One region of the Paraburkholderia sp. J8-2 genome, then DNA from elsewhere that is predicted to be linked to it. Evidence: predicted binding sites of a transcription regulator. Region 1 holds the regulator's gene; each other region holds the start of a gene.

Region 1 (7,743 bases):
GCGTTCCGCCGCTACCAGTTGCGCGAAGGCGACGCCGCGAACACGGCTTGGGTCTGGGAGCACCAGGCGCTCACGCGTGCACGCTTCTCGGCCGGGGACGCCGCGATCGGCAACGCGTTCGAGGCGATCCGCGTGCAGGTGCTGACCACGCCGCGCGATGCCGCGCCGCTCGCGAAGGAAATCGTCGAAATGCGCCAGCGCGTGGAAGACGGCCACCCGAACCGCACCGAACTCTTCGACCTGAAGCACGACCGCGGCGGCATGGTGGACATCGAGTTTCTCGTGCAGTACTGGGTGCTGCTGCACGCGGCGCAGGACCCGGAGCTGATCCGCAACACGGGCAATATCGCGCTGCTGCGCGAGGTGTCGCGCTTCGGGCTGATGAGCGAGGAGGAAGCCGAGACGATAGGCTCGGCGTACCGGCTTTATCGCAAGCTGCAGCACCAGTTGCGCCTCGACGGCATGGAGAAGGCGCGTGTGAATCCGGCGCGTGTGGAGCGCGAGCGCGAGGCGGTGCTGGCGTTGTGGAAGCGGGTGTTCGGGGAGCGCGGGGAGGCTTAGGGCGAGTGCGCTACGCGCCAATGGCCGGTGCGGCTGGCGCGTGAGGCACAGCCTTCTTCAAGCTGCCAACATCTCTTTCGCATGCCGCCTGGTGGTCGCGGTAATCTCCAGCCCGCCCAGCATGCGCGCGACTTCTTCCACGCGGCCGCCCTTGTCGAGCGGCGTGACGGCTGAGACTGTGCCGCCGTTGCCGTCGCCGGACTTCGCCACCTGGAAGTGGTGATCGCCGCGCGCCGCGACCTGCGGCAAGTGCGTGACGCACAGCACCTGGCGCGCGCGCCCGAGCTGGTGCAGCAAACGCCCGACCACTTCGGCCACGCCGCCGCCAATGCCCGTATCGACTTCGTCGAAGATCAGTGTGGGCGTGGGGCTCGCCGCGCTCGCGATCACGGCGAGCGCGAGGCTGATGCGCGCGAGTTCGCCGCCTGAGGCGATCTTCGCGAGCGGGCGCAGCGGCACGCCGGCATGGCCCGCCACGCGGAATTCGATCTGCTCCAGACCGTGCGCGCCGCCGATCGGCTCGCCAGTCGAACTGTTGCCAAGCGCCACGAGCGCGACTTCGAAGCTGCCGCCCGCCATCGACAGTTCCTGCATGCCCTGCGTGACCGCCGCGCCGAGCGCCTTCGCCGCCTTGGCGCGCGCCTTCGAAAGCTGGCGTGCCTGTACGAGATACGCTTCCTGCGCCTTCTGCTCGGCGGCGCGCAGGCCGTCGAGATCGGCCGCGGCGTCGAGCGCCGCTAGCTGCTGGCGGCGTGCCGCGTGTTCCTCGGGCAGCGTTTCTGCCGGGAGGCGGAACTTGCGCGCCGTCGAATGCAGCGCGTCGAGGCGCCGTTCAACCTGCGCGAGATGTTGCGGATCGAGATCGAGACGCTGCGCGTAGTGCGAGAGCGAGTACGCCGCTTCCTGGATCTGGATCGCGGCCGGTTCGAGCGCTGCGAGCGCGTCGTTGAGTTCGGCGTCGACCTCGGCGAGACTTCGCAGCTTCGAGACGATCGAGTTCAGCTGCGAGAGCATCGCCTCGTCGGATTCGGACAGCGCCACGAGCGCGCCTTGCACGCCTTCGATCAGGTTGGCCGAGTTCGAAAGCCGCACGTGTTCCGCGTTCACTTCTTCCCATTCGCCCGGCTGCGGCGCGAGCTTGTCGAGTTCGGCGAGCTGCCACGCAAGGCGCTCGCGCTCGAGCTGCAATTCGCGGTCGCGCGACATGGCGCTTTGCAGCGCGAGACGTGCATCGCGTGCGTCGCGCCACGCACTCGTGACGGTTGCGGCGAGATCCGTGAGGCCTGCGTGCGTGTCGAACAGTTCGCGCTGTGCGTCGGGGCGCATGAGCAGCTGGTGCGCATGCTGGCCGTGGATGTCCACGAGCATTTCGCCCAGTTCGCGCAACTGCGCGAGCGTCGCGGGCGTCCCGTTGATGAAGGCGCGCGAGCGCCCGCCGCTATCCACCACGCGGCGCATCATGACGGTCTGCTCGCCGTCCCCGTTCGCGAGTGCTTGCTCGTCGAGCCAAAGCGCTGCGTGCGGCGGCACATCGAACTCGGCGGTGATGTCGGCGCGGCTCTCGCCCGTGCGCACGACGCTCGCGTCGGCGCGCGTGCCGAGCGTGAGCGCGAGGGCGTCGATCAGGATCGACTTGCCCGCGCCCGTCTCGCCGGAAAACACGGTGAAGCCGCTGTCGAATTCGAGGTCGAGCGCCGCGACGATCACGAAGTCGCGAATCGAAAGATGGCGAAGCATGGCGTCTGGTTCTGCTTGTTTTGGTTGGCTTGGGTTACCGTGGGACTGCTGGCGGCGTGGCAACTGCATGGCAACTGCGTGGCAACGACCACGCGCGCTTCACGCGAAGACGCGGGTTTAGTCCTCCGGATCGCCCTGCAGCGAGGGGTGCTCGTTCCAGTGCAGTTTCTTGCGCAGCGTGCGGAAGTAGCTATAGCCGACCGGGTGCAGGAAGGGCACCGTGTGGCGCGAGCGGCGCACCTCGATCACGTCGTTCAGTTCGAGTGCCGTGAACGATTGCATGTCGAAGTTCACGTTGACGTCGCGCCCCGCCACGATCTGGATGCTCACCTTGGAGTCGTCGGGCAGCACGATCGGGCGGTTCGAGAGCGCGTGCGGCGCGATCGGCACGAGCACGATGCCTTGCAGCTGCGGATGCAGGATCGGCCCCTGCGACGAGAGCGCGTAAGCGGTCGAGCCGGTGGGCGTCGCGACGATCAAACCGTCCGAGCGCTGGTTGTACATGAAGCGGCCATCCACGTTCACGCGCAGCTCGGCCATGCCGGAAAAGCCGCTGCGGTTCACGACCACGTCGTTGAAGGCTAGCGCGTGGTAGATCGGGTCGCCGTCGCGCGTGATGCGCGACTCCAGCAGCGAACGCTCCTCGCGCTCGAACGAGCCCGCGAGCAGTTGCGGCACGACTTCCTGCATCTCGGAGAACGCGATGTCGGTAATGAAGCCCAGCCGCCCATGGTTGATGCCGATGAGCGGCGTGCGGTACGGCGCGAGCTGGCGGCCGATGCCGAGCATCGTGCCGTCGCCGCCGAGCACGACAGCCACGTCCGCGCGCGCCCCGATCTCGGCGGGTTGCAGCGCGGGATAGCCTTGCGTGCCGATTTCCTCTGCGGTCTGCGCTTCGAACACGACCTCGAAGCCGCGCTTCGAAATGGTCTGGGCGAGCGCCATCAGCGGCTCGGCGATGCCTGGCGTATTGCTGCGCCCAACGAGCGCAACAGTCTTGAACTGGCTCTGGATCTTCTGGATCTGCATGCCGGCATTACACCATAGTCACGTCGCGAAAAGAACCTGGCGCAGACCGGGACAGGCCCGCCGGGCCTTGCGCGCCGCGCCTTCCAGCCCGCCGCCGGTGACACGGCGATGACAAGGCGCGAGCTATCGCGCGAAGTACCGGGGCGCCGCACCCCGAGCCGAAGGTACGCCCGCCAGGCCCGGTCTGGCGGCGCACTCGCGGCCAACCCGCCGTTAGGCTAAAATTTTGAGTCATGCTAGATCCTCGCGCACAAACCCTCCTCAAAACGCTGATCGAGCGCTACATCGCCGAAGGTCAGCCGGTCGGCTCGCGCACGCTGTCGCGCTATTCCGGCCTGGAATTGAGCCCGGCGACGATCCGCAACGTCATGTCTGACCTCGAGGAGCTGGGTCTCGTGTCCAGCCCGCATACGTCGGCGGGGCGTGTGCCCACGCCGCGCGGGTATCGCCTGTTCGTCGACACCATGCTCACCGTCGAGCCCGGCTCCGACGACGACGCGGTGACGCGCGCGGTGAAGACCACGCTACGCCCCGGCGAGCCGCAGAAGGTGGTGGCGGCCGCCGCCAGCGTGCTCTCGAACCTCTCGCAGTTCGCGGGCGTGGTGCTGACGCCCCGGCGCAGCCACGTGTTCAAGCAGATCGAGTTCATGCGCCTGTCCGACAAGCGCATCCTGCTGATCATCGTGACGCCCGAAGGCGATGTGCAGAACCGCATCATGGCGACGCAGCGCGACTTCTCGCCTTCCGAGCTCGTCGAAGCTTCGAATTACATCAACGCGCACTTCGCTGGCCTGTCGTTCGACGAGGTGCGCCGCCGCCTGCGCGAGGAAATCGACGCGCTGCGCGGCGACATGACCTCGCTCATGCACGCGGCCGTGACCGCGAGCACCGAAGAGCCCGAAAGCGGTGACACCTTGCTCATTTCCGGCGAACGCAACCTGCTCGAAGTGGCCGATCTTTCGTCGGACATGGCGCGCCTGCGCAAGCTCTTCGACGTGTTCGACCAGAAAACCAGCCTCCTGCAGCTGCTCGACGTCTCGAGCCACGCGCAGGGCGTGCAGATTTTCATTGGCGGCGAGTCCCAACTCGTGCCGATCGAGGAAATGAGCGTGGTGACGGCGCCCTACGAGGTGAACGGCAAGATCGTCGGTACGCTCGGCGTGATCGGGCCGACGCGCATGGCGTACAACCGGGTGATTCCGATCGTCGATATCACCGCGCGCCTGCTCTCGCTCACGCTCAGCCAGAACTGAGCGCCGCCACCGGCCCGCTGCATCGGCTATCAGGCACACCTGTCTTTCCGAAGATCATCCCCGAAACGCTTGCCGCGCGCCATCGGCCGAATGGCCAATGCCAGGCAAACTCAGGCAACCCCTGACAACGCACGGCGACCGGCGCGGGCCGGTTTGGGCCGCCAGGACCGCCCGCTATAATGATTGTTTCGTGTAACCGTTGCTGCGCACTCGCGCGGCGCCACTGATCGCCTATGCGTTTCGACCTGGAGCGGCCTTCGCAGTCCGCCGCGGCGCATCGCGTCGCCGTGCTGCTCATCAACCTGGGTACGCCGGACGCGCCCACGCCGCGCGCCGTGCGCCGCTATCTCGCGCAGTTTCTGTCCGATCCGCGCGTGGTCGAGATTCCGGCCCCGATCTGGCAGGTCATCCTGCGCGCGTTGATCCTGCCGTTTCGCGGCCGTTCGTCGGCGAAGAAGTACGCGGCGGTCTGGACGCCCGAGGGCTCGCCGCTGCGCGTGCACACGCAAAAGCAGACCGAGGGCCTGCGCCATCTGCTGCAGATCAACGACTACACGGTCCTCGTCGATTACGCGATGCGCTACGGCACGCCCGACATCCCGGCGATGCTGAACCAGCTCAAGCTGGCGGGCGCGGAACGCATCCTGCTCGTGCCGATGTATCCGCAGTATTCGGCGTCGACCACGGCCACGGCGTTCGACGCGGCCTTCGTCGCGCTGCGCCGCATGCGCAACCAGCCGGAAGTTCGCACGGTGCGTGGCTACCACGACCATCCGGCGTATATCGCGGCGCTCGCGGCCCAGGTGCATCAGTACTGGCATGCGCACGGCAAGCCCAATTTCGCGGCGGGCGACCGCCTCGTGCTGAGCTTTCACGGCGTGCCGAGCCGCACGCTCGATCTGGGCGACCCGTACCACGACCAGTGCCAGCAAACGGCCGCGCTACTCATGCACGCGCTGGAGCTGACGCCGATCGAATGCCGGGTGACCTTCCAGTCGCGCTTCGGGCGTGCGCAGTGGCTGCAGCCGTACACGGCGCCCACGCTGCGGGAACTGGGCGCCGGCGGCGTGCGCCGCGCCGACGTGTTCTGCCCCGGTTTCACGGCGGATTGCCTTGAAACCATCGAGGAAATCGGCATGGAAGTGCGCGACGAATTCCTGCACGGCGGCGGCAAGGAATTCCATCGCATCCCGTGCCTGAACGCTTCGCACGCGTGGATCGCGGCGCTGGGCGAAATTGTTGCGCAACACCTGCAGGGCTGGCCGGTGCAGGCCGCGGCGCCGGCCGGTGCGGTGGCGTGACCCTGCAGATTGAGCGGCGCATTGCGGAAAGCCTCTGATGAACTACAAGATTTCGACTGAACCTGGCGCGCGGCTGCGCATCGACAAATGGCTATGGGCGGCGCGCTTCTTCAAGACGCGCTCGCTCGCCTCGGACGCCGTAGGCAAGGGGCACGTGCGCATTGGCGGCGACGCCGTGAAGGCATCGAAGGACGTGCGCGTGGGCGACCTCGTCGAAATCGAGATCGATCACGTGGTGTGGGAAGTGCAGGTGCTGGGAATTTGCGAGGTGCGCGGCCCGGCCAGCATCGCGCAAACGCTTTACGCGGAAACCGAGGCCGGGCGCGAGAGGCGCGCGGCGGAGCAGGAGCGGCGCCGGCTCTTTCGCGAACCGGCTGCCGTGTTGCAAGGCAGGCCGACCAAGCGCGACCGCCGTACTATCGACAAATTTTCGCGTGAGGGTTGAACAGCGCTTCCATCGTAGCGTGCACGCCCCCGTATTCCGTCGTGTTTTCGTTCACGGCGCCCGACATGCAGATGGTCGTAGTTCCGGCGATGAGTACCAGCGCGACCACCGATATGGCAAAGGTCAGTTTCACGGTACTCCCCTTGGGATCGCGGCAAAACGGCCAGTTTCGGGGCCCGGTTAGCGTTTTTATGTGCAGCGAAGCCGCTAAACAAATTTGCTGACCGCAGGCCCATTCGGTGCGGTGCCAGGCTCAGGGTAAACGCGCCGTGAGCAGCACCTGTTCCTGAGTGTAGGTCAGGGATGTCCCGTACTCAATTTCATTTTTGCGGCGGTGCAGTAATGATTGTTACAGGCAGTTTCGCGGCTTTGATCTCTGTATAAAAAAGCCGCGGGAGCCTCTTGAAACAAGCGATCCGGCACCCATGTGCTGTCGCAATGTACAAAGCCAATGTCGCGCCGGCGCAACGGTCGCCGGTGTAGCAGGGAGGGCCGCGAAACGGCGCCCGACGCTTTGTTCCCTTTTTCACTATTCAACGACGTTCAGCGACATGGAAAACACGCAAGAGAACCCGACGAGCCAGAACCCCACGCCCGCGGACGAGGCGTCGCAAGCAGCAGCCCAGCCGCAAGCGGCTGAGGCGGCCGAGCAGGCAGCCCAAGGCGGCGTGGACCAGAACGCCGCGGCCCTTGCCGAGGCCGCGCTGGCCGAAGCGCAGGCTAAGGTCGCCGAATTGCAGGACGCGTTCGTGCGGGCCAAGGCCGAGACGGAGAACGTCCGCCGCCGCGCGCAGGAAGACGTCGCCAAGGCGCACAAGTTCGCCATCGAAAACTTCGCCGAACATCTGCTGCCGGTCATGGACAGCCTCGAAGCCGCGCTCGCTCATAACTCGGACGACCTCGCCAAGGTCAACGAAGGCGTCGAGCTCACGCTCAAGCAGCTGACCGGCGCGCTCGAGAAGGGCCGTGTCCTCGCCATCAACCCCGTTGGCGAGAAGTTCGACCCGCACCGTCACCAGGCCATCTCGATGGTGCCGTCCGAGCAAGAAGCGAACACGGTGGTCAGCGTGCTGCAAAAGGGCTATGTGATCGCCGACCGCGTGCTGCGTCCGGCGCTCGTGACCGTTTCGGCACCGAAGTAAGGGAAACGTAATAAATGCGACGGCCTGAAGGCAGCAAAAGGGCCCCGCAATTGAAAAAAATGATGGAACGCATAGCCCAAACCTCTTGAAATCGCCGTAACGGCACTTATTTGGGCAGCAGTTCCGTATTGAAGTGGACGCCAGCCGCGCACAAGGGAAAACGCGGCTCGAGCATGCAGTTACCTGCGCAGCGCGAAAGCGGCGTCCGCACAGCGATCAAAATCTGGAGATTTGAGAAAAATGGGCAAAATCATCGGTATCGACCTCGGCACCAC
Region 2 (7,743 bases), on a different contig from region 1:
AAACCGACGAATGATGTGTGCAATCGAGATATCGTGAGCGGCTCAGAGATAAGCATCTGACAATATCTTGGTTGTGCCGGCGACGAAACGGACTAAGGTGAGAGGCGCTTTGCCGCGCACGCGCGGCCGTTTCAGCGTATTTCCATTAAGGCACAAGAGACATGTCGATCGACAAGCATGACGACCCCGCTGCAAACCGCCCGCGACGGGCACTGATCAAGCTCGCGTCGCTCGCCGCGACCGGCGCCGCCCTGCGCGGTGTAACGGGCGTAACGGGCCTTGCGGGCGCGGCCGCGCTGGCGCTGCAAAGCGGCGCGGCGCGCGCACAAGACGCCAGGGTGCTGCGCATCGGGTTTCAGAAGTACGGCAACTTCGTCGTGCTAAAGGCACGCGGCACCCTCGAAAAGCGGCTGGCGCCGCTCGGATTCTCGGTGCAGTGGCTGGAGTTCCCGGGCGGCCCGCAGTTGCTGGAAGGGCTGGCCGCGGGCGCGGTGGATGTCGGCACGGTTGGGGAAACGCCGCCCATTTTCGCGCAGGCCGGTGGCGTGGACTTTGTCTATATCGCGAGCGAACCGCCCGCTGCGCAGGGCGAGGCTATCGTCGTGCACCAGGACTCGCCGATCCGTACGAGCGCCGACCTGCGCGGCAAGCGCGTGGCGCTGAACAAGGGCTCGAACGTGCATTATCTGCTCGTCAAAGCGCTCGAGAAGGCCAACCTGAAGTACGAAGAGATTCAGCCAATCTATCTCGCGCCCGCCGATGCGCGCGCCGCATTCACGAGCCGCAGCGTCGATGCATGGGTGATCTGGGACCCGTACCTCGCGGCCATCGAACGCCAGGCGAACGCGCGCTCGATCGCAAACGGTGAGAGCCTCGTGCGCAATACGCAGTACTACATTGCGAGCCGCGGCTTCGCGAATGCGCACGCGCCGATCATCCACGCGCTGCTCGACGAGATCGGCGCGGTGGACACGTGGGCGCGCGACAATGTGCCCGCCGTGGCCACGCAGCTTTCACCTCTCGTGGGGCTCGATGCGCCGACGCTCGAAGTCGCGCTCAAGCGTGCGGGATATGGCGTGCAGCCCATCGATGCCGCCACGCTCGCCTACCAGCAGCAGATCGCCGACACCTTCTCCGGTCTCAAGCTCATTCCGAAGAAGCTCGTCGTGGCCGACGCGCGCTGGCGCTCGGCCTGAACGCGCCTGCGCCACGAACCGCCGCCATGTGCAGCGGTCCGGGCGCATGGCGCGTGCAGCGCGCTTCAGAAACCCAAGTCCGCACCGCCAGGACCGCCGGCCGGCGCCGTCGCAGCTCCGGCTTTGGGCGCTTCGTGCACGGTCGCGTCGGTCGTGAGCAAAAGGCCCGCCACCGAAGCCGCGTTTTGCAGCGCCGTGCGCGTGACCTTGGTCGGGTCGAGCACGCCCTTCTCGACGAGGTCGCCGTATTCGCCTGTGGCTGCGTCGTAGCCGAAGTTGCCGGAGCCTTCCGCGACACGCGCCGCCACGACGCTCGCCTCTTCGCCCGCATTCGTGACGATCTGGCGCAGCGGCTCCTCCAGCGCGCGCAGCACGATTTTCACGCCCGCTGTCTGGTCGGCGTTGTTGCCCTTCACGTCGAGAATCGCCTGGCGCACACGGATCAGCGCGACGCCGCCGCCCGGCACGATGCCCTCTTCCACGGCCGCGCGCGTGGCGTGCAGCGCGTCGTCCACGCGGTCCTTCTTTTCCTTCACTTCGATCTCGGTCGCGCCGCCCACCTTGATCACCGCCACGCCGCCCGCGAGCTTCGCCACGCGCTCCTGGAGCTTCTCGCGATCGTAGTCGGACGTGGCTTCCTCGATCTGCGCGCGAATCTGCTTCACGCGCGCTTCGATGCCGGCCGCTTCGCCCGCGCCGTCGATCACGGTCGTGCTCTCCTTGCCCACCTCGATGCGCTTGGCCTGTCCCAGCTCCTGCAGCGTGGCCTTCTCCAGCGTGAGGCCCGTTTCCTCCGCGATCACCTGGCCACCGGTGAGAATCGCGATATCTTCGAGCAGTGCCTTGCGGCGGTCGCCAAAGCCGGGGGCCTTCACGGCAACCGTCTTGAGTACGCCGCGAATGTTGTTGACGACGAGCGTGGCGAGCGCTTCGCCCTCGATGTCCTCGGCAATGAGCAAGAGCGGCCGGCCCGCTTTCGCGACCTGTTCGAGCACCGGCAGCAAGTCGCGAATGTTCGAGATCTTCTTGTCGTGCAGCAGAATGAACGGGTTTTCGAGTTCCGCGATCTGCTTGTCGGGATTGTTGATGAAGTACGGCGAGAGATAGCCGCGGTCGAACTGCAGGCCTTCCACGACGTCGAGTTCGTCGGCGAGCGACTTGCCGTCTTCCACCGTGATCACGCCTTCCTTGCCCACCCGGTCGATCGCCTCGGCAATGCGCTGGCCGATCGACTCCTCGCCATTGGCCGAGATGGTCGCGACCTGTGCGATCTCCTTGCTCGTGGTCGTGGGCTTGCTGATCTTCTTCAGCTCCTCCACGGCCGCCAGCACGGCCTTGTCGATGCCGCGCTTCAAATCGAGCGGGTTGAGCCCGGCGGCCACGTACTTCTGGCCCTCGCGCACGATGGCTTGAGCCAGCACCGTGGCCGTCGTGGTGCCGTCGCCAGCCGCGTCGCTGGTTTTCGAGGCGACTTCCTTGACGATCTGCGCGCCGATGTTCTGCAGCTTGTCGGCCAGCTCGATTTCCTTCGCGACCGACACGCCGTCCTTGGTCACGACGGGTGCGCCGAAGCTGCGTTCCAGCACGACGTTACGCCCCTTCGGGCCGAGCGTGACCTTTACGGCGTCGGCGAGCAGGTTCACGCCTTCAATGAGTTTGGTGCGGGCGAGGTCGCCGAATACGATGTCTTTGGTTGCCATAGTGATGGTCTCTCAGGTTCCGTTATTGATTCACGACTGCGACGATGTCTTCTTCGCGCAGTACGAGCAGCTCGTTCCCATCGACTTTCACGGTTTGCCCCGCGTACTTGCCGAACAGCACGCGGTCGCCCACGTTCAGGTCCGGCGCAATGCGGCGGCCGTCGTTGTCGCGACGGCCCGGACCCACGGCGAGCACCTCGCCCTGATCGGGCTTTTCCGCGGCGCTATCGGGAATGACGATGCCCGACGCGGTGCGGGTTTCCTGGTCGAGTCGTTTGACGATCACGCGATCGTGCAAGGGGCGCAGGCTCATGGGCGGCTTTCTCCGGGGTGTTCTCGATGAGATTGGCACTCGCCACATGCGAGTGCTGATGGAAAGCCCAGTATAGAAAGCGCGCGAGCGGCGCTCCAATAACGAATTGGCAGATGGATATCTCGCGAACGCGCCTATGGATATCGCGGTGACGCGACTCGCGGTTCGATAGCGCGGCGATGAAGGGGATGAAGGGGATGGAGGCGATGGTTGCGCGAGCACCGGTCAAGCCGCGCAACAAAGAGAAAACGCGGGGCGCATGCGCCCCGCGTTTTGTTATTGACGTGGCGCCAGAGCACGCACGACAGACACCAGCGCATCGACCTCGTCACAGGTGTTGTAGAACGCAAGCGAAGGCCGCACGCTCGCTTCGAGACCGAAACGCCGCAAGATCGGCTGCGCACAGTGGTGCCCGGCGCGTACGGCAATGCCTTCCCGGCTCAACGCCTGCCCCACCTCCTCGGTCGTATACCCCTTCAGCACGAACGAGAGCACGCTCGCCTTGTCGCGCGCCGTACCGACGAGACGCACGCCCGGCACCGGCGCGAGCACGCTCGTTGCGTACGCAAGCAAGTCGTGCTCATACCGGGCGATATTCTCGATGCCGATACGGCTCACGTAGTCGAGCGCCGCGCCGAGACCCACTGCATCCGCGATATTGCCCGTGCCCGCTTCGAAGCGCGCGGGTGCACCATGAAACACCGTCTTTTCGAACGTGACGTCCTGAATCATGTTGCCGCCGCCTTGCCACGGCGGCATGGCTTCAAGCACCTCGCGTTTGCCGTACACGACGCCAATGCCGGTCGGACCGTAAATCTTGTGGCCGGAAAACACGAAGAAGTCGGCGTCGAGCGCCTGCACGTCCACGCGCATGTGCGAGATCGACTGGGCGCCGTCGACGAGCGCTCTCGCGCCCGCGCGATGTGCGAGTTCCACGATCTCCCGCACCGGCACCACGGTCCCGAGCGCGTTCGAGACCTGCGTCACCGCAACGATCTTCGTGCGGTCGTTGAGCAGCTTGCGATACTCGTCGAGCAACACCTGGCCCGAATCGTCGACGGGAATCACGCGCAGCTTCGCCCCCTTGAGCGCCGCGAGCTGCTGCCACGGCACGATATTCGCGTGATGCTCCAGGTGCGAGACGATGATCTCGTCGCCTTCGCCGACGTTCTGCACGCCCCAGCTCTTGGCGATCAGATTGATCGCCTCGGTCGTGCCGCGCACGAACACGATCTCCTCGGGCGACGCAGCGCCGATGAAGCGCTGCACCGTTTTGCGGGCATGCTCGTAGGCGTCGGTCGCGCGCGCGGCCAGAGCATGCGCGGCGCGGTGAATGTTCGAGTTCTCGTGCGCATAGAAGTACGCGAGACGATCGATCACGGCCTGAGGCTTGTGCGTCGTGGCGGCGTTGTCGAACCAGATCAGCTGTTTGCCGTTCACCCGCTCCTGCAGGATCGGGAAGTCGCGGCGTACGGCGTTGACGTCGAAGGGCGGATGCGCGCCGCGCAGCAGGTCGCCCTGTGCGGCGCTGCCAGTGCGTGTGCCGGGCGCGACGTCCTCGCTTGCGTCGAGGAAATATCGCGCAGGCCCATCCTGGCCATTGGTGTCCCGTCGATTGAGCGCGAGCAGTTCACGCAGCGCGTCTTCGCCTGGCAGTCCGAATGTCTCTGGTGCGGCAAGGCCTCGCGAAGGCACCTCGATCTCCTGCCCCTCCCGGCGCCAGCCGTGCGTGTCCGCTTGCGTGAAATAGAACGGCGAGCGCTCGCTGGGCGCAACTGCGACCGGAACCGGCTCCTCCGGCGCATACGCCTGCGGCACGCCGAGCAGCGCGCCGCCCACGCGCGGCTCCAGCGCGGGCGCGATCGAGACAGCATTGTCCGGCAGGCCGTTTGCCGCCGCCGCATGCGGTGCGAGCGCCGGTGCGCGGTTGCCGAGCGAGAGCACGTGAGTCGGTGCGGAAGGCGCGAGATTCGCGCCCGGCACCTTGCCCTGCGGCGGCGAGAAACCCGGCACACCCGTGCCTGTGCCGGCCGGTCCCGCGAGCGGCGAGCCCGCGGGCGCCGGATTGCTGACCGAGGCGAGTATCGGCGCGGCCGCGGGCAACGCCGACGGCACGCCGCCAACCGCGCCGCTGCCCGCCGCGACTTCGGGCGCGCCCGCGCTGCCCGGCAGCGAGTTGAAGAACTCGTTGGCGAGCCGCGCGAGCGTAGCGGGGTCCGGCAGACCACCCGGCAGCGGCGCGCGCCCTGCCGCTTGCGGCAATGCCGCGGGATTAGCGGTAGGTGTCTGGATAGTCATGGTACTTGCCGATCTCCACGTCATCGAGGACAGCCAGCGCGTCCGGCGAGTGGACGGCCAATGAGCAATACAGCGAGATCAGGTACGACGCGATCGCCTGATTGTTGATCCCCATGAAGCGCACCGAAAGCCCCGGTCCCTGCTCACCCGCCACACCCGGCTGATAAAGGCCCACCACGCCCTGGCGCTTGTCGCCTACACGCAGCAGCAGGATCTTCGTCTTGCCGTCGGCGACCGGCACCTTGTCGGACGGAATCAGCGGAATGCCGCGCCACGTGAGGAACTGCGAGCCGAACAGGCTGACCGTCGGCGGCGGCACGCCGCGCCGCGTGCATTCGCGGCCGAACGCGGCAATCGCCAGCGGATGCGTGAGGAAGAACGCGGGTTCCTTCCACACTTTCGTGAGCAGTTCGTCGAGGTCATCGGGCGTCGGCGCGCCGGTCAGCGGGAAAATGCGCTGGTCTTCCTCCACATTTGCCAGCAGGCCGTAGTCGGGATTGTTGATGAGCTGGCTTTCCTGCAGTTCCTTGATCGTCTCGATCGTGAGGCGCAGCTGCTCCTTGATCTGGTCGTGCGGGCTGCTATAGAGATCGGAGATCCGCGTGTGAACGTCGAGCACCGTGCTCACCGCGTTGAGGAAGTACTCGCGCGGCTGCTCCTCGTACGGCACAAAAGTCGTGGGCAGCGTGCCTTCGTCCTCGCGCGCGGTACAGGCAGCCCGCACTGCTTCGGGGTCCTTAACGCGATTCAGACGGTAAATGCCGGCTTCGACAGGCACCCATTGCAGCAGGTGCGTGAGCCAGCGCGGCGTGATCGTGGAAAGCTGCGGGACGGTCTTGGTGGCATTCGCCAGTTGCCGCGCGGCATTATCGCCAAGCGCGGTCTGGCCGCTCAGAGTCGTGGACATGAATGAAGGCTCCGGTTACTTATAACGAAAACTGCTTTGCTTATGAAGACGGCCGATTATGAGGAGAGCCATTCTCCGGTTCAACCGGCTATAGACATCAGGCGGACACAGGCGGCATCAAGCGCAATGGCGCGGCGCTGCGCGAAGCATGCGACGCCATTCCAGGCGCGAGTGCCCGTCCGAAAAGACATGCAATCAGGGAGACAGTGGAATGCCCGGCAGCACAGCGGCATGAACCGCGCCGCCGGCAAGCAGGTCGCCGATATCCACGCCTAGCGCGCGAGCGAGTTTCTCCGCCGTGACGATGGATGCGATGGCCGCGCCACGCTCGATTTCGCCGACGTAGGTCCGGTTCAATCCCGCATGCTCGGCGAGCCGCTCCTGCGACCACGCATGCGCTTCGCGCAGGCGCCGTACCGAGGCCCCGAAGTCATGAACGATGGCGCTCATCGCGAGGCGCCCGCCGCAAGCGCAACCGGCGCGGCTGCGCCGGGCTCTGCCGTTGCGACCGCCGCCGGCGCGCGTGTTTCGTGGCGCGAGATGGCCTGCGTGACGTGCGCACCTGGCGGCACGCTCTCGGTCAGCCAGACGTTGCCGCCGATCACCGCGGCGCGCCCGAGGGTGACGCGCCCGAGTATCGTCGCGCCCGCGTAGATGACGACGTCGTCCTCGACAATGGGATGGCGTGCCAAGCCCTTTTCGAGGTTGCCGTGCGCATCGCGCGGAAAGCGCTTCGCGCCGAGCGTCACCGCCTGATAGACACGCACACGCTCGCCGATGACCGCAGTTTCGCCGATCACCACACCCGTACCGTGATCGATGAAGAACGCGCTGCCGATCTGCGCGCCTGGGTGGATGTCGATGCCCGTGGCCGCGTGCGCGAGCTCCGAGATAATGCGCGCGAGCAGCGGCAAACCGAGGCGGTACAGCTCATGCGCAAGCCGGTGATGCGTGATGGCAAGCACGCCCGGGTAGCAGAGCAGCACTTCGTCCACGCTGCCTGCGGCGGGATCGCCGTTGAAGGCGGCGAGCACGTCGGTGTCGAGCAGCGAGCGGATGGCGGGCAGGCGCTGCGCGAACGCGCGCACCGCGGCCAGCGCGCGCGCGTCGATTTCCTCCGGGGCGGCTTCCGCGTGCCGCGCCTTGTAGCGCAGTTCGAGCCGCGCCTGCGCAAGCAACGCATGCAGCGCCGCGTCGAGCGCGTGGCCGACATAGAAGTTTTCGCTCTCCTGGCGCAGATCCGGCGGCCCGAGCCGCATGGGAAACAGCACGCCCTTGAGCGTCTCGACGACTTCGGCCAGCGCCTCGCGCGCCGGCAGGTCGCGGCCA
Region 3 (7,743 bases), 240 kb from region 1:
ATCTTCTGCAGCGCGGCGTACGCGAGCATGCCGTTGCGGATGCGCACTTCGGCGCGGCCCATCAGGTCTTTCAGGCCGATCACGGGTGTGTCGATCGAGCGCGTGGCGATGATGCCCATGAGCCAGGGAATGCGGATCGCGTAGTCGGTGCGCTCTTCCTTCTGGTTGGGCAGGCCGAACAGCGTGAACGGCGCCGGGGCGGGCGCGGTCTCCCATTCGGATTCGATGGCGGCGAGCTTGACTTGCTGCACGACGCCGTCGGTGTAGCCCGATTCGTCGCCGAGGATCAGCACGCACAGCGTGGACGCAAGGCCAAAGCCCGCGGCGATCGCGTACGAGCGCAGTGCGAACTCCACATCGCGCCGGCGCAGCAGGTACCACGACGAAATGCCGAGCACGAACATCGACGCCGTCACGTAGCCGGCGGAAACCGTGTGCACGAACTTCACCTGCGCGACGGGGTTGAAAATCACATGGAACAGGCTGGTGAGTTCCATGCGCATGGTTTCGTAGTTGAACGCCGCGCCCACGGGGTTCTGCATCCAGCCGTTGGCGATCAGAATCCATAGCGCCGAAAGATTCGAGCCGAGCGCGACGAGAAACGTGGTGAACAGATGCGCGCCTTTCGACAGGCGATTCCAGCCGAAAAAGAACAACCCGACAAAGGTCGATTCGAGGAAGAACGCCGCGAGCCCTTCCACGGCGAGCGGCACGCCGAAAATGTCGCCCACGTAGTGCGAGTAGTACGACCAGTTGGTGCCGAACTGGAACTCCATCGTGAGGCCGGTGGTGACGCCCATCGCGAAGTTGATGGCGAAGAGCTTGCCCCAAAACTGCGTCATGTCCTTGTAGATCACCTTGCCGGTCATCACGTACACAGACTCCATGATGACGAGCAGCCACGAGAGGCCGAGCGTGAGCGGCACGAAGAGGAAGTGGTAGAGCGCGGTGATGGCGAACTGAAGACGCGAGAGTTCCACCGATTCAATCGCGGGCATGACGGTCTCCTCGTTGTGGCGGCATGGCCGGAGGTTGGGACACGGACGGCTGGGGCCTTGATGCCGTGGGCACGGCCAGGATGGCCTGCGCGACAGCGGCAGGCGGCATGTTCATGTCTTCTGCCTGCGGGTGACTGAAGAATGCGTATTTGAGCGCCATCAGCAGGACAAGCTTGATGACGAGAACGAGGGCAATATCGCGCGCAAAGGTGGGGCCGCGCATCCACTGGAAGATGCGCGTGCGCAGCAACGACGGTGCGCGCTGGCGTTGACCGGATGCCGGGATCATGACGACGGGTGCCCTCGAACGCGTTACGAGGCCAGACCGCGGCGCGGCCTCTGGCTCACCACCTCGAAATCATCTTAGGGTGGAATCAGCGCGGCCGGTGCGAAGGTGCGCAGCTTTCGGAGCGCGCAAAAGAAAAACCCCGTTCGCGGGAACGGGGTTTTCGGTTTGGCTTTTAGACCTGCTGCGGCTTACGCGTAGTCGGCGAGCGCGGTGCGCATCTTCTTCATGGCGCTTGCTTCGATCTGGCGAATGCGCTCGGCCGAAACGCCGAACTCGTCGGCCAGTTCGTGCAGCGTCGAGCCGCCCGAACCGTCGTCGTCGACGTTGAGCCAGCGCGCCTCGATGATGCGGCGGCTGCGCGCGTCGAGCGCTTCCAGCGCGCTCGCAATGCCGTCGGACTGCAGGCGGTCGCGCGAACGTGCGGCCAGCACGGCGCTCGGCTCGTTATGCGAGTCGGCGAGCCAGGCGATCGGGGCGTACGACTCCTCGCCGTCCTCGGTCTGGCCTTCTAGCGCAATGTCGGCACCCGACAGACGCGTTTCCATCTCCACGACTTCTTCGCGCTTCACGTTCAGTTCCTGCGCGAGGCCGTCGATTTCCTCCGGCGTGAACGACTGCAGGCCCTGCTTGTGGCTGCGCAGGTTGAAGAACAACTTGCGCTGCGCCTTGGTCGTGGCGACCTTCACCATGCGCCAGTTGCGCAGGATGTATTCGTGGATCTCAGCCTTGATCCAGTGCATCGCGTACGACACGAGCCGCACGTTCTGCTCGGGGTCGAAGCGCTTCACGGCCTTCATCAGACCGATGTTGCCTTCCTGGATCAGGTCGGCGTGCGGCAGGCCGTAGCCGAGATAATTACGCGCAATCGACACGACGAGGCGCAGGTGCGACAGCACCAGGCGGCGCGCACCTTCAAGATTGTTTTGCTCGCGAAACTCGGTCGCGAACTGACGCTCTTCCTGGGGCGTCAGCATCGGGATCCGGTTCACGGCTTGAATATAGGCGTCGATGTTGCCCAGCTGGCCGGGCAACAGGGAAGCATTCGCGAGCGCCAATGAGCCCCCGGCCTTGGCCGACGACGGGCTCAGCGTACTCGGAAGGGTCATGGTCATTGCGTTGCTCACGTAGCGAACTCCTCAGGAATCTTGCAAAAGTCAGACACCGACTCCACGGTGGATGTTAGCACTCTGAATCACCGAGTGCTAATACTTGGAGTCTGTAGGGGCTTCAAGGTTCCTTGATTCCTATCGAAATGGTTGTATCGATAGATTACACTAAACGCCGGCGATCAAGCGGGGCGGGGCCTCGCGCCCGGCGCAGGCCAGCGCAAAGGGCAGGCCGAAGGAACACTCTAGAACGGGACAGCAGTCCGGCGCGGAGGCGCGGGAGATAAAGGGTTGAATCAAGGGGCTCTCGACGGAGCCGCGCAGCGCTCGGACTTTGCCACAGAATCTGATGAATAGACATCGGACGAAGCTGAAAGTGCTGCGCTGCGACATCAGGGCGCGGCTGCGGGGACGCGGCTGCCGCCATGCGCGGTTTTCACCGGACGCGTGGCTTATGCGCCATACATGGGGGCGTTGTCTTTGATCGCAAGTATCCTTGCGTGAAATCCTGGTATAAATTTCAGCCAGACATATGCGGAAAATCTTCGGCGTGGGGCTGCGCTCAGGCGCGGGCCGGCGCGCAAGGGGCTTGAGCGATGGCGGCAAAACTAATCGATGCGATTCGCGGACTTGAGCGCGAGCGCTTTCGCGCGATGGTTGATGGCGACGGCACGTCGCTGGACCAGTTGCTGTCCGATCACGCGACCTTCGTCCACACCAACGGCAAACGCGAGACCAAGCAGCAGTTCATCGATGCGATCACGGCGGGCCGCCGCCGCTACCGCCAGATCGAGATCCAGTCGCAGGACGTGCTTCAAGCCGGAAACGAGGCCTGCGTGGTCTCCGGCCGCGTGCTGATCGAGATGGAAGCGAACAACGGTGCGCTGCTCTTTCCGATTGCCTACACGGCGATCCAGACACAGGAGGGTGGTCACTGGCGTCTGCTCGCATGGCAGGCGACGCGTTGCGCGATCGAGTGACGACCGGTAAGTCCACTCGCTTGAACGCCGCTTAGGCGCTTCAGGCGCACGCCGGCGGCCCGTTTTGCCGCCGGCGCTCAACATGCCGCCGATTTCCCTGCTTGACTTCAAACTGCTTGTGTTGCCGCGCGCGGTGGGCGTCAGGCCGCCACGCGCTGGTCTACCGGCGTCCAGGCCGCACGATTCACTGCGCTGACCACTGCCGCCACGCTCGCATGAACAGCGTCGTCGCCCACGCCCACGCCGTGGCGCAGCGGCTGGCCACCCACACGCGCACCGACGAATACGGCGGTGCCACCCTGCGCCGTGCGCTCGCTCTCGAACGAGGTGATTTCGATACGCTCGCCCGCCATTGCCGCGATTGCGGCGGCCACGGCTTGCGCATGCGCCTCATCGGCGCTCACGGCAGCCGGCATGGCCACGTCGCGGCCTTCCCAGCGCACACGGCCTGAACCCACGTTGGCGGCCGGCCCGCGCGTTTCGAAGTACTCACGCGCGAACAGCGCGCAGACGGCATCGCCCGTGATTTCCTCGCCCGACGTATCGGCGACGGTCTGCACGGCGTGGCTGAACTCGATCTGCACGCGGCGCGGCGGTGTGAAGCCCATGCCGCGCTCGAGCAGATATGTCGCGCCGCCCTTGCCCGACTGGCTGTTCACGCGGATCACCGCGTCATAGCTGCGGCCGAGATCGGCGGGATCGATCGGGAGATAGGGCACTTCCCAGACCGCGTCGGGCCGTTGCTGCGCGAAGCCCTTGCGGATCGCGTCCTGGTGCGAGCCCGAGAACGCCGTGAACACGAGGTCGCCTGCATACGGATGGCGCGGGTGCACGGGCAGCTGGTTGCAGCGCTCGACCACGCGGCGCACGGCGTCGACATCGGAGAAGTCGAGGCCCGGGTCGATGCCCTGGGTGTAGAGGTTCATCGCGAGCGTGACGAGATCGACGTTGCCGGTGCGTTCGCCATTGCCGAACAGGCAGCCTTCGATGCGATCCGCGCCCGCGAGCAGCGCCATTTCGGCGGCGGCCACCGCCGTGCCGCGGTCGTTATGCGGATGTACCGAGAGAACGATGCTGTCGCGGTACGCGAGGTTGCGGTCCATCCACTCGATCTGGTCGGCGTAGACGTTGGGCATCGCCGCTTCGACGGTCGCCGGGAGATTCACGATCATCTTGTGATCGCGCGTGGGGCGCCACGTCTGGGCCACCGCATCGCACACTTCGCGCGCGAAGGTCAGCTCGGTCATGCTGAACGTTTCGGGCGAATACTGGTAAATCCAGTGCGTTTGCGGGTTCTTGTCGGCGTGTTCGCGGATAATGCGCGTGCCTTCGACCGCGAGCGCCTTGACTTCTTCCTTCGACTGGCCGAACACGATCTTGCGAAACGACGGGCAGATCGCGTTGTAAAGGTGGACGATCGCGCGCGGCACGCCTTCGAGCGCTTCGAACGTGCGGGCGATCAATTCTTCGCGCGACTGCACGAGCACTTCGATCGTCACGTCCTCGGGAATGCGCTTTTCCTCGATCAGCTTGCGCACGAAATCGAAGTCGGTCTGCGAGGCCGACGGAAAGCCGACTTCGATTTCCTTGAAGCCGATCGCGACGAGCATCTCGAAGAACTCGGTCTTCTGCTCGATGCTCATCGGCTCGATCAGCGACTGGTTGCCGTCGCGCAGGTCGGTACTCATCCAGATCGGCGCGCGTTCGACGGTGCGCGTCGGCCATTTACGGCCGTTCAAGCGGATGGCGGGGAAGGGGCGGTACTTCTCGGCGGGATTACGCAACATGACGAGCCTCGTTCTTCGTGTTGTCGTATGCGATGGCGGTCGGCAGCGGGCGGCTGGCGGGCTGGCGACGGAGCACGATGCGCGAAACTTCATGCGTACGGGCGGCAACCGCGGACGCGAAGAAGACGGCCACGGTGACGGCGGTAGCCGGCGCGGCGACAGCGGACGTAAACGATGCCCATGCAACGTGCATTTTGACCTCGCGACTCGTCCGGACGGTAAGCGGACGAATGCAGACGACAGGTTGTAGAGATACAGCGGATTTGGGGTACTGCGAGAACTGCTTTGGGAGGACCGCGGTGACCGGAGAGGGGGTCGTTGCGGCGCTACACCAGCTTTAGGCTAGGCGTAGCGATAGGGCCGATAGTCGGCCGAGGGTAATTCGGAGGGTGTTCGGGTAGGAACGCATTCGTCCAATGTAAAACAGGGCCGACGAGTGTGTCAACAACGAATTTGCAGATTGAGCGCGCGACGATGCGTGAAGATGGCCGACGAAGCGCGCCGATGCGCTTTTGCTCGTTGCGCGGATCGCCCGCTCCGCACGGCTTTCAGCGGATTGGGCGATGTGCTTTGGGTTCGAACGTTAGCGCTTCGCGATGCGCTTGATCGTCTCGATCTGGCGCGCGATGGCGTCGGGCACCGGTGCTTCGCCACGCAGCACCGCTTCGATCCATGCCGCCGTAGTGGGCGCGTCGCGACCTTCCGGAAGATCGATTTCGGGCGCGCCAGGCGATGAACGCTCCGGCTCGATCAGCGTCTCGCAGATGCCGTCGTGCAACCAGTCGACCTGCACCTGGCGGCGCGTGTCCGCCACGGCTTCGCCCTCGGTGCCGCGCGCGAGCAGCGCACCGCCCACGGCGGCTTCCGGATGCGCCGCAAAGAGGGCGCTCAGGCTTTCGCGGTACGGCGGGTGCGTGTAGTTCACGAGGCGCAGGCCCGGCTCGGCGAACGGTTGCAGCAGCTTCACGAGCGTATGCGTGGAATTGCGCACGCCCATGCGCCGGCGCAGCGAGAGCAGCCGCGCGAGTTTGGGCGCGAGCGTTTCGATCGATGAAAACGCCACGCGGCTCGACGCCAGTTGCGCTTCGATGTCGGCGTGATCGTGGGTCTCGGGCCGGTTCAGCGCCGCGAAGATTTCCGCGCTCGTCACGCGGCCAGGGTCCGTGGTGACGCCGTGCACGAGCGTTGGCACGCCTTCGCGCGCGAGCAGCAGGGCGAGCAGCGGCACGAGGTTCGGTTGTTTGCGCGCGCCGTTGTAGCTTGGGATCGACACGGGCCGATAGTCGCCTGCCGGCACCGCGAGCGGTGCGAACGAGGCGTGTGCGGCGCGCAGCATGGCAGACAGTTCATCGGCGGTTTCGCCCTTGAGACGGTAGGCGAGCAGCACGGCGCCTAGCTCCAACTCGGGCACGCGTCCGTCGAGCATCGCGGCGTAGAGCGCGTGCGTGTCTTCGGACGAGAGCGAGCGAGCGCCGTTTGGTCCGCGGCCGATCTCCTTGATGAAGCGGGCGCACGGGAAGATGTCGGTGGAGTCGGCGGTGGTCATGGGCAAGCGTGGTTCGTTCGACGGCGTGCGGCGCGCCGCCGTCGTATTGAAATGGGGGATGCGAGAAGTATCGCACGAGCACCCCATGCCTCGCCGGCCATGCCAGCGCCCGCTTCTGGTCAGCCCCCTCCGCGAAGGCTGCTTGAAGGCTTCGCCGCGCGTGCTCACCGTCGCGCGTTACACTCGCGATTGCTCTGGCGTGCAAGCCGCGCCTCACGCCTTACACGCCCTAAAGATCTACAGGCCCGCGTGCCTCGCGCACGCTCCATCACAAAGACGGAGAACTTCATGACGTACGTAATCGAACCGGCGGCGCTCGCCTCGGTGCCGGTGGCCGGCAGCGACTCGCGTTTCCCCGTGCGGCGCATCTACTGCGTTGGCCGCAACTACGAAGCGCATGCGCGCGAGATGGGCCACGATCCGAACCGTGAACCGCCGTTCTTCTTCTCCAAACCCGCCGACGCCGTGCTCTACGTCGCGCCCGGTTCGACCGCCGAGTTTCCGTATCCCGCGCAATCGAAGAACGTGCACTTCGAGATGGAACTGGTCGCGGCGATCGGCAAGGGCGGCAAGGATATTCCGGTCGCCAGCGCGCTCGACCATGTCTACGGCTACGCGCTCGGGCTCGACATGACGCGCCGCGACTTGCAGGCTGAAGCGAAGAAGCTCGGTCGTCCGTGGGATACGGCCAAGGGCTTCGATCATTCGGCGCCCATCGGCCCGATTCATCCGGTTTCGAAGATCGGCCAGCTCGAGAAGGGAGAAATCTGGCTCGCGGTCAACGGCGAGGAAAAGCAGCGCTCGGACATCTCGCAGATGATCTGGCCGGTTGCCGACACGATCGCGTTCCTTTCGACGCTGTTCGAGCTGAAGGCCGGTGACCTGATCTATACGGGTACGCCCGAGGGCGTGGGCGCCGTCGTGAAGGGCGACCTGATGACGGGCGGTGTGGCAGGCATCGGCGAATTCGCCGTGCGGGCCGTCTGAGCGGCGCCGTCCGCATCAGGATTCAAGAGGAGCAAGAGAGGAGCATGAAG
Region 4 (7,743 bases), on a different contig from region 1:
TGGCGCTGTACAGCAGAAACGCAGCGTATGCGATTGCGACAATGAGCCAGGCGAGCAATACGCCCTTCGCGAAGCGCCCTTTACCCGTGTGCCAGAACGGCCGCTGTTCCTCGAGTTGGTAGTTATGCAGATAGTCGGCCTGCACCGATGGGCGATTGGATGCGGCCGCGCCGGCAAGCGATACCTGTGCGACGGCACGCATAGGGGCGGCTGCGGAACCAACGACTGCTAACGTGGCTTTCGGGCGCGCGGGTGCAGCCGCGTCGAGCGGGCGATCCGTGCCGCAGTAAGGGCAGAGATCGACGTGCAGGTAGAGCACTCCGCCACAGTGCTTGCACGGTGTGGGGATACTCTGGTTACCAGTCGTCTGAGCGGACATGCTGTCGTTCCACCGTCATGGCGACGCCATTTCGGCATGTTCAGGATCGTCGTTGAAGCGATCGGCGAAGCCTCGCGGAACCCACGATCTGCATGCGCAGGAGAGCGGCGGTGCCTGAACCGGCGCAGCCGCTCGAAAGATCATATGAGTGATTTTCCATTCATCCGTTATTTGCCGGTGTTGGCTACCGCACATATCCGTTGTGCGCCGAACAATCGGACTTACGTCAGATCCGACGCGGCTTGGCGTTCTGTGCATGCAGCACTCTGGCCCTCGAATCGACCGACTTTGTGGGTTGCACAAGGTTGGGGATTTCCCCGAGAGGCGTCCCGGATGACCCGGCGGACCGGGGCCCGGTTACTCGACGCAGTTGCGTTCAGATCGATGCGGTTACGTGTCGAGCCGAGCGTCGTGTCTGTCTATCTAATTGTTTTAATTGAAAAATATTCTGATATGGCACGCAAAGCCGCCAGCCGATAGCCGCAACTGGAATGAGCAAGAGTGTCTTTAGGGTCGAATGGATGGCAGCGATGATTCCCCATTCCGCCCCTTCTTGAATTTGTCACCACCCGTCCATATAATTAGCACTCACCGCATGAGAGTGCTAACAACGCTCGGTGCATAAACATCTCTGGCTGGCGGTTGTCGGCAGCCAGGTTTTCTTGAGTCTCTTCAAGTCCCAATCAACAGAGGAACATCCATGAACCTTCGTCCTTTGCATGATCGCGTGATCGTCAAGCGCCTGGATCAAGAAACCAAGACCGCTTCGGGCATCGTGATCCCGGACGCAGCGGCAGAAAAGCCGGATCAAGGCGAAGTCCTGGCCATCGGCCCGGGCAAGCGCGACGACAAGGGCGCCCTGATCGCGCTCGACGTGAAGGTCGGCGATCGCGTCCTGTTCGGCAAGTACGCTGGCCAGACCGTCAAGGTCGATGGCAACGAACTGCTCGTGATGCGCGAAGAAGACATCATGGCCGTGGTGAACAAGTAAGTTCATTCCACCGCTCACTATTCAAGAATTCAAGGAGTTAGAAGATGGCAGCTAAAGACGTCGTGTTCGGCGATTCCGCCCGTTCCAAGATGGTTGAAGGCGTGAACATTCTCGCCAACGCAGTGAAGGTCACGCTGGGTCCGAAGGGCCGCAACGTGGTGCTCGAGCGCTCGTTCGGCGGCCCGACGGTCACCAAGGACGGTGTCTCGGTCGCAAAGGAAATCGAGCTCAAGGACAAGCTCCAGAACATGGGCGCGCAAATGGTCAAGGAAGTCGCGTCCAAGACCAGCGACAACGCCGGTGACGGCACGACGACGGCTACGGTTCTGGCCCAGTCGATCGTCCGCGAAGGCATGAAGTACGTCGCATCGGGCATGAACCCGATGGACCTGAAGCGCGGCATCGACAAGGCCGTCGCAGCAGCAATCGAAGAGCTGCGCAAGGTCAGCAAGCCCTGCACGACCAACAAGGAAATCGCTCAAGTCGGCTCGATCTCGGCAAACAGCGACACGTCGATCGGCGACCGTATCGCTGAAGCGATGGACAAGGTCGGCAAGGAAGGCGTCATCACCGTCGAAGACGGCAAGTCGCTGCAAGACGAGCTGGAAGTCGTCGAAGGTATGCAGTTCGACCGCGGCTACCTCTCGCCGTACTTCATCAACAACCCGGACAAGCAAGTCGCCGTGCTGGAAAGCCCGTTCGTCCTGCTGTTCGACAAGAAGATCTCGAACATCCGCGATCTGCTGCCGGTTCTGGAACAAGTCGCGAAGGCTGGCCGTCCGCTGCTGATCATCGCTGAAGACGTCGAAGGCGAGGCACTGGCCACGCTGGTCGTCAACAACATCCGCGGCATCCTGAAGACCGTTGCTGTCAAGGCTCCGGGCTTCGGCGACCGTCGCAAGGCCATGCTGGAAGACATCGCGATCCTGACCGGCGGTCAAGTCATCGCGGAAGAAACCGGCCTCACGCTCGAAAAGGCAACGCTGAACGAACTCGGTCAAGCGAAGCGCATCGAAGTGGGCAAGGAAAACACGACGATCATCGACGGCGCTGGCGAAGCCGTGAACATCGAAGCGCGCGTGAAGCAAATCCGCACGCAAATCGAAGAAGCGACGTCGGACTACGACCGTGAAAAGCTGCAAGAGCGCGTTGCCAAGCTGGCAGGCGGCGTGGCAGTGATCAAGGTCGGCGCTGCGACCGAAGTCGAAATGAAGGAAAAGAAGGCACGCGTGGAAGACGCGCTGCACGCAACCCGCGCTGCCGTTGAAGAAGGCATCGTCCCGGGCGGCGGCGTTGCGCTGATCCGTGCACGTACGGCAATCGCCAACGTGAAGGGCGCCAACGCTGACCAGGACGCCGGTATCAAGATCGTCCTGCGCGCCATGGAAGAGCCGCTGCGCCAGATCGTCACGAACGGTGGCGAAGAAGCGTCGGTGGTCGTGGCAGCGGTTGCCGCTGGTTCGGGCAACTACGGCTACAACGCAGCGACCGGCGAATACGTCGACATGGTTGAAGCCGGCGTGGTCGACCCGACGAAGGTCACGCGCACCGCGCTGCAAAACGCAGCTTCGGTTGCTGGCCTGCTCCTGACGACGGACGCAGCTGTTGCTGAAGTGCCGAAGGAAGATGCTCCGATGGCTGGCGGCATGCCCGGCGGCATGGGTGGCATGGGCATGGACATGTAATTACGGCTTGCGCCGAAATTACATCGAAGTGCGGGGGACACGCCGCGAGGTGTGTTTCCCCAGCCCGGAAAGAAAAAACCCGCAGCGATGCGGGTTTTTTTTCGTCTGTACGGTTTGCGCGTGGTGCACGCGCCGCCGCGCCGCGAGCGTTATTGCTTCGCTTCGCCGGGCGAGGCTTCGTCCGCGTCCGAGTCGTTACTGCGCGCCCAGAAGAAGCGGTCGGGCAGCCACGCCCCCATGCCCGGCCTGAACGCACTCTGCACGGCCTGATACACATATTCCTGCGCCTCACGCACGGCCTCGGGCGGTTCCTGGCCGTTCGCGAGCAGTGCGGCAATGGCGGCGCCGAGCGTGTCGGTCACGCCCATCATCGGCTGCGTGGAGCGGTCCCACAGATCCTGGCGCAGCTGGCCGTCTTCGCAATACAGCGTGTTGACCACGCGATGCGTGCCCGTTTCCATTGCCAGGATGTACTCGCAGCCCGTGGCGAGCAGGTGCGCGATAGCCGCGTCGACGCTGGGCGCTTCCGCGTCGCCGTCCGGCTGCGCGAGCGCGATGAGCGTTGCGGAATCGGCAACAAGCAGCGTGGTTTGCGGCACGAGCAGGTCAGCCATGGCTTCGCGCAGTTCGTCGGCGGCGAGCACGTGTTCGTCGTCGAGCGTGAAGTCGGGAGCGAGGATGAGCGGCACGTCGTCGTAGTCGGCGACCACTTCGGCGATCGCGCTCACGACTTCGGCGCGCGCGCCCGCTCCAACCTTGAACGCCGCGATGGGCATGTCTTCGAGCAGCATGCGCGCCTGGGTGGCGACGGTTTCCGGATCGAGGCCGGTCACTTCGTCGCAGCCCGCGGAGTCGCGCACCGTGTAGCCGGTCAACGCGGTGACGCCGTGGCAACCCATGCTGGCGAGCGTGAGCAGGTCAGCCTGGAGTCCGCCGCCGCCTGTCGGGTCGGAAAGGCCGAAGGTGAGGACGATGGGAGGGGTGTCGCTGGGCATGAACGTGGCGAGATGGATTGGACTTCGGGCGCGGTGTACCGCGCCGTCATAAGAGAATGCTGCAATTATGCGGCTTATCGATGAATCCGGGGGACGGATGACCACGGCGCGCGCGAGGATTATTTCGCGTCGCACGAGCCGCCCGCGGTGGGAAAGAATAGCGAGGACGCCAACGGCGTCCTTCTAGTGGGCCTTAGTGCTGCGTCCGCTGCTGTTCTATGTACTGACGCACGACCGCGATCGGGGCGCCGCCGCAACTACCGGCGAAGTATGACGGCGACCAAAGCGCTCCGCCGCACAGCTTGTGCTGGATACTCGGATAGTTCTTCTGGCGAATCATGCGGCTGGAAACGCCTTTCAGGCTGTTCACGAGCGCGGACACAGCCACCTTCGGCGGGTAATTCACCAATAAATGTACATGATCGTCTTCGCCGTCAAATTCCACTAGCTTGGCTTCGAAGTCGCGGCACACGTTGGCGAACACGATCCGCATGTCATCAAGGATCGCCTTAGTGAATACGTCGCGCCGGTATTTGGTTACGAAGACCAAGTGAACATGCATCGAAAATACGCAATGTCTTCCATGCCTCAATTCCGCGTATGTACTGCGTGGACGCCCCATAAATTCCTCTTGCGTTGGTTTGGAAGGCCAAACTACTATAATGCGCGCCATGCAACGAGTCCAAGCCTTCAAATTCGAACTCATGCCGACCGGCGAGCAAGCGCGCAAGCTGCGCCAGTTCGCGGGCGCGTGTCGCTTCGTCTATAACAAGGCGCTGGCGTTGCAGCAGGAAAACCACAAGGCTGGCGAGAAGTTCATCGGCTACGTGCGGATGGCGAAGCACCTCACCGAATGGCGCAACAGTGCGGATACGCCGTGGCTCTCAGAAACCCCGGTCCATGCGCAGCAGCATGCGCTCAAGAATCTCGAGCGCGCATATAAAAACTTCTTCGAAGGCCGCGCCGCCTTCCCGCGCTTCAAGCGCAAGGAGATGGGCGATGGTTTCCTGTACCCTGACAAGAAGCAGATTTCCGTTGATTCCGAGAACGGGCGCATCAAGGTTCCAAAGCTCGGCTGGATTCGCTACCGCAACAGCCGCGACGTGGTCGGCGAAGTCCGCAGTGCAACGGTGCTGCTGCGCGCTAGCAAGTGGTACGTGTCTATCCTCACGGCGCGCGAAGTAGAAGTGCCAGTTCCGCATGGCCCCGCCATCGGTATTGACGTGGGTATCGCGCGCTTTGCAACAATGAGCGACGGCACGTATATCGTGCCGCTCAACAGTTTCAAGAAACACGAGCAACGTCTCGCGAAGTATCAGCGCCGCATGGCGCGCAAGGTCAAAGGCAGCAGCAACTGGAAGAAGGCGAAAGCCCGCGTCCAGAAGATTCACGCGCGCATCGCAAACGCGCGAAACGACTTCCTGCACAAAGCATCGAACACGATCAGCAAAAACCACGCGATGGTCGCAGTAGAGGATTTGCAGGTGCGCAATATGTCCAAGTCAGCATCGGGCAGCGCAGAAGCGCCGGGACGCAATGTCCGCACCAAGTCTGGACTCAACAAGTCCATCATGGATCAAGGCTGGGGCGAATTCCGTCGCTAGCTAGAGTACAAAACGGCATGGCGCGGCGGCTATTTCATCGCCGTCAATCCGAAGAACACCAGCAGGACTTGCCCCTGCTGCGGCCATATTTCGGCCGAAAACCGCAAGGCTCAGGCGCTGTTCGCCTGTATCAAGTGCGGACACGAAGCAAACGCCGATCACGTCGGTGCTATCAATGTTTTAGCGGCAGGCCATGCCGTTATTGCCTGTGGAGGGATGGCGCAGTCGGGCCGCCCGTCGAAGCAGGAACCCGCCGAAGTGACTCAGGCTATCGCGGCCGAAGCACCGTAGGAATTCTCTGCCTTCGGGCCGGGAAGGATGTCAACCCGTGCAGGCCAGATTTCCTCTTGCTAGGCATGGAAACGGCAACAAGGTACCATCATGGCTCTCGTTTCCCCGATTTTTTTCCGACTGGTTTCGGACTTTTCGACGCGGCATAAGAATGGAATATAGAAGCTGGATGTGCCTGATCTGCGGCTGGATTTACGACGAAGAAGCCGGTTTGCCAGACGAAGGCATTGCCCCCGGCACGCGCTGGGAGGATGTCCCGATCAACTGGACCTGCCCTGAGTGCGGCGCGCGCAAGGAAGACTTCGAGATGGTCCAGATCTGAGACCACGCTCGCGGCTGCGCGTGGTTCTCGCGCGCTACCGACGTGTTTCTCACGCGTTTCGCAGGTAACGGGCGAGGGCCGGTGCGCAGTCTGGCTGCAGATTCCAGAAGTGTGTCGAGTGCGGTGCGGCTCGCGATGTCGCGACGGCTGGCACCGTATTTGCGCTTGCCGCCACGGTTGTCGATGCTTGTGTCGACGTTTTGGTCGAGATCGCCCGCCTGGTCGGCCCGCTAACGTTTTCGGCGCTGCCCTATGAGTCATCCTTCAAGCTCTGATGTGCGGTTCGAAGCGTTGCCGAATCCGCGCGGCGGCACGGTGCCGTTCGCGCACGGCGCGCTCGCCCAGGCGCTCGCCGCGCTTGAAGCGCAGCGTGACGTTGCCCGGCCGCTGCGCCAGGCTTCCCGCACGCTGCACGACGCCGGCTGGCTCGCCGCCGCGCGCTTCGCCGACACGCTGCTCCTCGCTTCCCCGCTCGCGCTTGCCGCGCCGGTGCCCGTAGCGCCGCCTCCGGGCCTGCCCGCGCGGCCGCTCCATGCGCCCGAGGAAGCGAAGGACGCTGAAATGCGCGCCTTGTTCAGCGAGGCACTGCAAGATCTCGTCGCTGCGCTCGAGCGTCGCAATCTGCGCGAACTGGCGTGCTCGCCCGCGCTTTTCGCGCGGCAGCACGCGCTCGTGGCTGCGCTCGCGGAGCACATGCCGGGTGTTGCGCTCGCCTACGAGGACATCGCGCTGCTGGGCCGGCCGCTCGCGCCCGCTTCGCTGCATCCGCAGCCGGCGCAGCGATTTGGCCAGGTGCGCGCGCGCTTCGAGCAGGCGCTCCTGCTTGCGCTGAAGTCGCAGCCCGGCAACGGCAGCCGCGCGGCCGATGCGCTCGCGCTCGCGGCGTTCGACGAGATGGACGCCTGCATGGCCGAGCTCTCGAGCGCCGATCCGTACGACTTCTGGCGTCTTGCTGCTGCGTGCGCACGCGCGCTGCGGCGGGGCGTGGCGTCGTGGGGAGAGGAAGGTGTGCGGCGTCTTTACGCACGCTGCAATCTGCTGATCGGGGAGCACGCGCGCGGCCTGCGCTTCGCGCCACAAACGCTCGTGCGCTCCACGCTCGCGTTGCTGTGGCGCGATTACGCGCTCTTCGGGGCCGCCGCGGAAGACACTGCCGACGTCGATCTGCTGCATGACTACGGCTTGACCGTGGAGTGGCACATTGCCGGCACGCAAGCCTCGGAGGCGCTGTGGGAAGCCGGCAGCGTGCAGGCCGGCGCGCTCGCGGCGCGCGTGGCGCCCACGCGCGAGCTGGGCGCGCTGGTCGTGAATGGCAATGCGTATGAAGATTTTCTGCAGACCGCCGATGCGGCGATGATCGCGCTCGGCACGCACTCGCGCACGCTGACGTTGCGCGGCGCAGGCGCGAGCCCGGAGCCCGCAGACGCGCTCGTGGCCGCCGAAGCGGCGTACCGCATCGGCGCTGCCGCCTGGGCG

What was found. The regulator HrcA, encoded in region 1, represses chaperone genes, less so after heat shock. The targets are predictions, from matches to a motif close to TTAGCACTCNNNNNNNNNGAGTGCTAA.
Region 2: groES (co-chaperone GroES) is a predicted target of HrcA. The motif match lies at 3,242-3,268, and genes of this name have one in related genera.
Region 3: rpoH (RNA polymerase sigma factor RpoH) is a predicted target of HrcA. The motif match lies at 2,467-2,493, and genes of this name have one in related genera.
Region 4: groES (co-chaperone GroES) is a predicted target of HrcA. The motif match lies at 961-987, and genes of this name have one in related genera.

The regions. Positions count from the first base shown of each region.
Region 1 is NZ_CAJMZA010000002.1:131,890-139,632, reverse strand. Features, by position in the region: gene glnE (bifunctional [glutamate--ammonia ligase]-adenylyl-L-tyrosine phosphorylase/[glutamate--ammonia-ligase] adenylyltransferase) at 1-561, shown strand, start outside; gene recN (DNA repair protein RecN) at 619-2,298, opposite strand; gene U5A52_RS05910 (NAD kinase) at 2,416-3,327, opposite strand; gene hrcA (heat-inducible transcriptional repressor HrcA) at 3,561-4,580, shown strand; gene hemH (ferrochelatase) at 4,814-5,881, shown strand; gene U5A52_RS05895 (RNA-binding S4 domain-containing protein) at 5,919-6,326, shown strand; gene grpE (nucleotide exchange factor GrpE) at 6,878-7,468, shown strand; gene dnaK (molecular chaperone DnaK) at 7,709-7,743, shown strand, end outside.
Region 2 is NZ_CAJMZA010000019.1:70,621-78,363, reverse strand. Features, by position in the region: gene U5A52_RS29925 (sulfonate ABC transporter substrate-binding protein) at 162-1,196, shown strand; gene groL (chaperonin GroEL) at 1,262-2,896, opposite strand; gene groES (co-chaperone GroES) at 2,919-3,209, opposite strand; gene U5A52_RS29910 (family 2A encapsulin nanocompartment cargo protein cysteine desulfurase) at 3,486-5,507, opposite strand; gene U5A52_RS29905 (family 2A encapsulin nanocompartment shell protein) at 5,482-6,414, opposite strand; gene U5A52_RS29900 (helix-turn-helix transcriptional regulator) at 6,610-6,864, opposite strand; gene epsC (serine O-acetyltransferase EpsC) at 6,861-7,743, opposite strand, start outside.
Region 3 is NZ_CAJMZA010000002.1:376,778-384,520, reverse strand. Features, by position in the region: gene U5A52_RS06990 (cytochrome ubiquinol oxidase subunit I) at 1-998, opposite strand, end outside; gene cydP (cytochrome oxidase putative small subunit CydP) at 985-1,287, opposite strand; gene rpoH (RNA polymerase sigma factor RpoH) at 1,476-2,411, opposite strand; gene U5A52_RS06975 (nuclear transport factor 2 family protein) at 2,990-3,373, shown strand; gene leuA (2-isopropylmalate synthase) at 3,514-5,160, opposite strand; gene ybiB (DNA-binding protein YbiB) at 5,744-6,706, opposite strand; gene U5A52_RS06960 (fumarylacetoacetate hydrolase family protein) at 6,995-7,693, shown strand; gene maiA (maleylacetoacetate isomerase) at 7,738-7,743, shown strand, end outside.
Region 4 is NZ_CAJMZA010000011.1:1,027-8,769, forward strand. Features, by position in the region: gene U5A52_RS23015 (hypothetical protein) at 1-202, opposite strand, end outside; gene groES (co-chaperone GroES) at 1,080-1,370, shown strand; gene groL (chaperonin GroEL) at 1,415-3,055, shown strand; gene U5A52_RS23030 (hydroxymethylpyrimidine/phosphomethylpyrimidine kinase) at 3,205-4,050, opposite strand; gene tnpA (IS200/IS605 family transposase) at 4,244-4,672, opposite strand; partial or broken gene U5A52_RS23040 (RNA-guided endonuclease InsQ/TnpB family protein) at 4,722-5,945, shown strand; gene U5A52_RS23045 (rubredoxin) at 6,097-6,267, shown strand; gene U5A52_RS23050 (hypothetical protein) at 6,520-7,743, shown strand, end outside.